DNA from 2 places in the Shewanella sp. LZH-2 genome. Region 2 is predicted to be linked to the other one. Evidence: predicted binding sites of a transcription regulator. Region 2 holds the regulator's gene; the other holds the start of a gene.
What was found. The regulator MetJ, encoded in region 2, represses methionine synthesis genes. The targets are predictions, from matches to a motif close to TAGACGTCTAGACGTCTA.

Region 1 (3,427 bases), 630 kb from region 2:
AGCCTGCACCAACGTTACCGCACCCCACTAAAAACACATCTAGATACTGCTGCACATCGAAAAAGCCCTGATGACAGGCGGCAACCGCATGCTTGGTCTTTCGCTGTTCGATCACTGTTGAAATAGAACGTTCAGAAGAGCCTTGGGCAATCGCGATAATATTCACACTCGCCTGTGCTAATGCTTGGAAAAACCGCGCCGCCACACCTTTATGGGTACGCATGCCATCGCCAATTAACGAGACAATGGCTAAGTCATGGCGCATTGCAATCGGTTCTAGCAAGTCACTTTTAATTTCTAACTCAAACTCTTGCTCAAGCGCCGATTTCACCTTGGCGGACTCACTGGTCGCCACACAAAAACTGATGCTGTATTCGCAAGAACTCTGGGTGATGAGTGACACAGAAACGCCACTACGGGAAATTGCAGCCAGTGTGCGACTCGCCATGCCGACCATGCCTTTCATACCAGGGCCTGATACATCAAACATGGTTTGATTATCCAGATTAGAAATGGCCTTCACCTGCAAACCGCTTTCATCGGCCTGATTCGATACCAGAGTGCCGGGCGCATCGGGATTAAAGCTGTTTTTGATATAACAGGGGATGTGGAACTGGGCGATAGGCGCAATAGTTTTAGGATGCAGCACCTTAGCCCCAAAGTAAGACAGCTCCATCGCCTCTTGATAACTGAGCTGTGACAACAACTTAGCATCGGTAACAACCCGAGGATCGGTATTGTATACGCCGTCAACGTCGGTCCAAATCTCGCAGCTTGAAGCATCTAAACAAGCGGCCAGCACGGCAGCAGAGTAATCAGAACCGTTACGGCCTAAGGTCACAACCTTGCCGTCTTCATCGGCGGCGGTAAAGCCGGGCATCACCCAAACCCGCTTCTCATCGAGGGCAAGATTTTTGAATCGCGGTTTGCTGACGGCAATATCGACCACGGATTCTAGCGGACGACCACGGCCTAAAAATAGTTCACGTGGGTCTAGCTGCGCCGAAGTAATGCCTTTTGCCAGCATGACTTGCTCCATCAACGCAGCAGACAAACGCTCACCCGCAACCACGATCTCGGCGCGCACCCCGTCTGGGCATTCCTGCAACAGCGTAATACCGCGTAATCTGTCCTGCCAACGTGCAAGCTGCGCGCTTAGTCCGGCGAACAGCACTTCGCTCTGGCTACTAGAGAGTCCAGAACTAACCGCATCCTGATAGAGCGAGGTAAACACCCGCTCAACGTGTTGAATGACTGGTGAATAATCTTCCCCTTTCACCGCCACATCGACCATTTCTAGCAGAGCGTTTGTCACTGTTGCAGGCGCAGAGAGCACTGTCGCGACCGGCTCAGCTTTCGCTGCCTTGGCAACAATATCCGCCGCCATTGAAAATCGCTGCCAATTTGCAAGCGAGGTACCACCAAATTTCATCACTTTCATCTTGATCTCCTGTACCGCGCCCGACTAAGAAACATAAGCTAAAAACAAAAAAGCCCGCTTCTTTGTGGGAAGCGGGCTCGTCGTTAAAATTCTTTAGGGTGTATCAGCCCGCCCCCACTCTGGTTGTAGTGGTGGTTGTAATAATGGTAATTACTACGAAACCAAGGCTATGCATACGTTTAGACTTATCTATGTCAATGTGATGTTAAACAGAATTGCCTTTTTCACCTAACCTTGTCAACCCCCAAACTGGATTATTTATGCACAAATCTTTCACTTGAGTAAATTAGTGATTCAAGATTAATAAATATCAAGTTTTCATAGGCTAAAAATACGTTTTCATCAATACAAAACTGTTTACGTAAACGTAATGCTAGACAATTACAATCAACTTAACCTATTAAAAAATAAATAATTTATAATGAAAATTTTCCATCTTTCGAAAATTAAAGCATTTCAGTCTGTTTCCGCACATAACAAAGGGCAACTCATAAAAAACCACAATTCATCTTTTGTATCGTCCTTAATCTCAGTAAATCGAACTCACAAAAAGCTGTGCGATATCTAACATAAGCAACTTCAAATTATCGCCAGCACCCTAAAAGCGCGTTATTATGCGCGCACATTCCGAACCGGAGGCGATATGAAGATCACCCAACACAGCGCGGTAACCATTCATTACCGTTTATCAGATCAAGAAGGCAGACTTTTAGAAGACTCTTTTGATGCCGAACCAATGTTGTATCTGCATGGTACAGAAAACCTAATCCCAGGATTAGAAGCCGCATTAGAAGGTAAAATTAAGGGCGAAAAACTGGACGTGACGATCAGTGCCGAAGAGGCCTATGGTCCGTACCATGATGGCCTTCGCCAGGCAGTACCATTAGAAGCATTTGGTGATATCGAAGACATCGTGCCAGGTATGCGCTTTATTGCAGAAACCGAAATGGGCCAGCGTCCAGTTCAAGTCATCGAAGTTAAAGATGATGTTGTGATTGTTGATGGCAACCATCCATTAGCAGGCCAAACACTCAGCTTTAACATTGAAGTCATCGATGTACGTGAAGCGACAGCTGAAGAAATTGCCCATGGACATATTCATGCACACGGCGGATGTGGCAGTCATGGACACAGCCATGAACATGACCATGGCGGCGGATGCTGTGGTGGCTCAGGTCATGATGTTGGTGGCTGCTGTGGGGGTTCTGATGACCATGGGCATCACCACCATGACCATGATCACGAAGCTTGTGACACACCTAAAGCGGGATGTGATGGCAACGGTGGCTGCGGCTGCCGCGGCTAATGTAGGTTCACAAGCCTAATAGCCCTCCCAGAGGAGCTGATAAAAAAGCACTTCCTTAAATAAGGAGGTGCTTTTTTTATCGCCAAATGATTATAATCAGCAGATAAATAGGGAAGTTTAAAATCAAACAGCATTTTCAGCTAAAAAAACAATATTTTCAAATCGATATAAACATCACGCAACGGAGTGCATATGTTAGCAAAACCAGTATATGAAGTTTTACCCTTTGGCTATATGGTACTAGGCTGTTTAAGCTTTATGCTGTTAGAACCTGATTATGCGCTGATTGCTGCTCTTGTTGTGTTTGTTTTGGGCGCCAGAATTTACAATTTACGTTCTCAAAATCGCCGAACCGATCCTGTAAAACGTCGAAAATCTGGATATCTACCTAAGACAATTTACGATTTATTGCCTTTTATTTATCTCTTTTCTGCCTTAGCTATTTTTAAATTTTTCCCTAAAAATCTTTATCCATTGTTGGCCATTATGTTACTCAGTTATAGTTTTTATATTCTCGTTAGACGCTCCATCCACCGCCGACATAAAATACCGACAACTCCCCAGTTTTAATCAAATATCTAGTCCAATGGAGACCCAATAATTAACTGATAAGCTGTTGGATTTTATCCCTATGGCTAGGTGCCATATTCTTTAAATAGTTAGAACAACGGGTAATAGTC
Region 2 (3,427 bases):
GCGGCCAATGCGGTGCTGGCGCTGGTGATGTTCAAAACCGATAGCCACGACAAGACCTTAGCTAAAATGCATGGCTTAGAGCTGCCAGTGATGGCCATCGAAATCATGTTCCTGTTTATGTTGTTCTGTGCCTTGTACTTTAAAGGCGGTGCGGCGGCTGCGGCGCTGGCATCACTCACCTCTGGCGTGTGGGCAAGCGTATTCTGGATTGGTGTCGTCGGGATTGGCTTTGGTGTGCCATTGCTGTTTATGCTGCTTCCCGCAGCGACTCGCCACACTAAGGGCGCAATGATTATGGTGGCCTGTGCCAGCTTAACTGGCGTGCTCGCCCTGAGACACTTTATTGTGTATGCAGGCCAAAGCTACCTGAGCTAAGTGATGTTAGCGAATGCTCTAACCCATGGCATTCAAACTAGCGCAACAAATATGAGTATTACTTTAATACGATTAAGTGATACTCAAATGGGTTACAACACGCATCCCTGCAAGCAAAAAGCACCGGTAACGGTGCTTTTTTATGGCGGCAATTGGCAGAGGATTATTGCGGTAATTATTGCGGCAATAGCTCAATCACAGATTTCACCGTAAGCACTAAGGCGCTGATAGCGCAGAGGGCTAAGGTCGCCATCTTGGTCTTATGTTTATCAATACTGCCTACCAGTTTGCCCGCCACGAGATAGCCTAAAAAGACCGAGGGCAATAGCATTAGCGACAGCCAAAAGTGCTTGATTTCGAGTAAGCCCGTCACCCCAAGAATCGCCAAGGCAATGGTCGAACTAAAGATAAAGAAGGCCGATAACGCTGCGCGAAACTGCGAAGCATCCTTACCCGCCAATAAAATCGCCATCGGAGGGCCACCAATGGCGGCGATATTGCCAAAGATCCCCGAGACGACTCCCGCGCCAAACAGAGTCGCTTTGTTCACCGGCAGGCTGAATTTATACAAACTGAGCACCACGGCGACCGCCACAATGGCCGCAATCGCCAAACCAAGAATCGGCTGCGGCGCAAACAGTAATAGGCTAGCACCGATAAAACCTCCGGGTACTCGACCGATGAGCGCGTATTGCAAGCCATTGAATTCTAAATGGCCGCGTTCACGCAATAGGGTGAGTAGCGCGATGGAAAATCCCATCACAATCACGGGGGCAGGCACTAATTGGGGATCGACGATATACAGCAACGGACTGGCGACCACGGCTAAGCCAAACCCAATCAGACTCTGGGTGAGGGCACCTAAAAACACAATCACAGACGCGATAGCAAGCGTTTGTGGATCGATCAAGGAGAACATAGGATTCCATCAAAACAAAATAGGGATCGTTACTTTAACCCACCACGCCGGATGAGCATTAACGATCCCTAATAATTAGTTACGGCAGGATTATGGACGCTTAAGCGTTATTCCATGTCTTCCCACTCGATCCCCATTTCGTCCATCAACCGCTTCGCTTCAGCGGGGATGCTGTCTGGGCACTCTTTCGACAGATCGGCATCATCAGGCAGAGGCTGGCCGGTGTAGGCATGCAAAAATGCTTCGCACAACAGTTCGCTATTCGTTGCGTGGCGCAGGTTGTTGACCTGACGACGCGTACGTTCATCCGTGAGGACTTTTAGCACTTTGAGCGGAATAGACACAGTAATTTTCTTTACTTGTTCATTCTTCTTGCCATGTTCAGCATAGGGGCTGATGTATTCCCCATTCCATTCAGTCATTGACTCACCTGTTATAACGCTAAATTCGGGGCAGATTTTAAACCCTTACAGATTACAGTCAAATTATTGCTACTATTTCTTAGTGATTGCAAACAGATTTCTTTATGTTTAGACGTCTAAACGTCTTAACGCCTATTGACGATACCACTGGGCTTAGGTACATTTAGACGTCCAGACATCTCTATCAGTCTACCGAATTTAGGAGTCCACCCATGGCAGAGCGTCAATTAGCCACACTGGCAGTGCGTCAGGGTATCGAAAGCGATACTCAATATGGCGCAGTTGTGCCACCGATTTATTTGTCGACTAATTACGCCTTCGATGGTCATAAAAATCCTCGCGAATTTGATTACAGCCGTTCCGGCAATCCTACCCGCAGCATCTTAGGCGATGCCTTAGCTAAGCTGGAAAAGGGCGCAACCGGTATCGTGACTTGTACTGGCATGGCAGCCATTACCTTAGTGACCACTTTACTGGGCCCAGATGATTTACTGGTGGTGCCCCACGATTGCTACGGTGGCTCTTACCGTTTATTCACCAACCTCGCGAAAAAAGGCCAATTTAAACTGCTGGTGGTCGATCAAACCGACAGCCAAGCACTTGAGCAAGCGATTGCCCAGCAGCCTAAAATGGTGTGGATTGAAACCCCATCCAACCCATTACTGCGGGTGGTTGATATCGAAGCTATTGCCAAGGCAAGCCACGCCGTAGGTGCGTTAGTGATAGTGGACAACACTTTCCTCTCGCCGATTTTGCAGCAACCGCTATTGCTCGGCGCCGATATCGTTATCCACTCCACCACTAAATACATTAATGGCCATAGCGATGTGGTGGGCGGCGCGGTGATCGCCAAAGACCCTCAACTCGGTGAGATCTTACATTGGTGGTCGAACACCTTAGGCTTAACCGGTTCTGCCTTTGACAGTTATCAAACCCTGCGCGGCCTGCGTACTTTAGCTGTGCGCATTCGTGAGCACCAAAGTAATGCCGAGCGGATTGTGGAGTTACTGAGTAACAGCCCCGTCGTGAGTAAAGTGTATTACCCAGGTCTTGCGGATCATCCCGGCCATGCCATTGCCGCCAAGCAACAAAAAGGTTTTGGCGCTATGCTGAGTTTTGAGCTTAAGGGCGGCGAGGCCGAAGTGGTCGCCTTTTTAGATGCGTTAAGTTTATTCAGCGTGGCTGAGAGTTTAGGTGGCGTTGAGAGTCTCGTAGCCGTGCCCGCGACCATGACCCACAGGGCGATGGAGCCGCAGGCGCGTTTTGAAGCTGGCATTAAAGACACCCTATTACGTTTGTCGGTTGGTATTGAAGATGCCGACGACTTAGTTGCAGATATTCAAGCAGGATTGGCCGCCGTAGCGGCTTGTCAGTAGAGGAATAATAGATGGCACGTTGTCACTTACATAAATTTGGTGGTTCCAGCTTAGCCGATGCCGATTGTTACCGCCGAGTCGCCCATATTCTGTTAACCCATGGCCATAGTGATGATCTAGTGGTGGTGTCTGCCGCGGGTAAAACCACTAACTTTTTATATAAATTATTGTCCCTGCGCGATAGCAACCAATTATGGCAAGAAGAATTACAAGTCCTTATCAGCTATCAGCAAGGCTTGATTGAGCAATTATTATCTAACGAGCAAGCGCGGGATTTACGCGAGCGTTTAACCACGGATAAAGCTCAGTTAATCAGTCTATTATCTTTAGATGTA

Region 1: a site for MetJ is predicted at 1,614-1,631, ahead of thrA (bifunctional aspartate kinase/homoserine dehydrogenase I). Genes of this name have one in related genera too.

The regions. Positions count from the first base shown of each region.
Region 1 is NZ_CP069350.1:1,289,655-1,293,081, reverse strand. It holds gene thrA (bifunctional aspartate kinase/homoserine dehydrogenase I) at 1-1,441, opposite strand, end outside; gene slyD (peptidylprolyl isomerase) at 2,085-2,747, shown strand; gene JM642_RS05810 (hypothetical protein) at 2,940-3,317, shown strand; gene trpR (trp operon repressor) at 3,349-3,427, opposite strand, start outside.
Region 2 is NZ_CP069350.1:661,852-665,278, forward strand. It holds gene nrfD (NrfD/PsrC family molybdoenzyme membrane anchor subunit) at 1-375, shown strand, start outside; gene JM642_RS03030 (sulfite exporter TauE/SafE family protein) at 551-1,294, opposite strand; gene metJ (met regulon transcriptional regulator MetJ) at 1,402-1,716, opposite strand; gene metB (cystathionine gamma-synthase) at 1,929-3,092, shown strand; gene JM642_RS03045 (bifunctional aspartate kinase/homoserine dehydrogenase II) at 3,104-3,427, shown strand, end outside.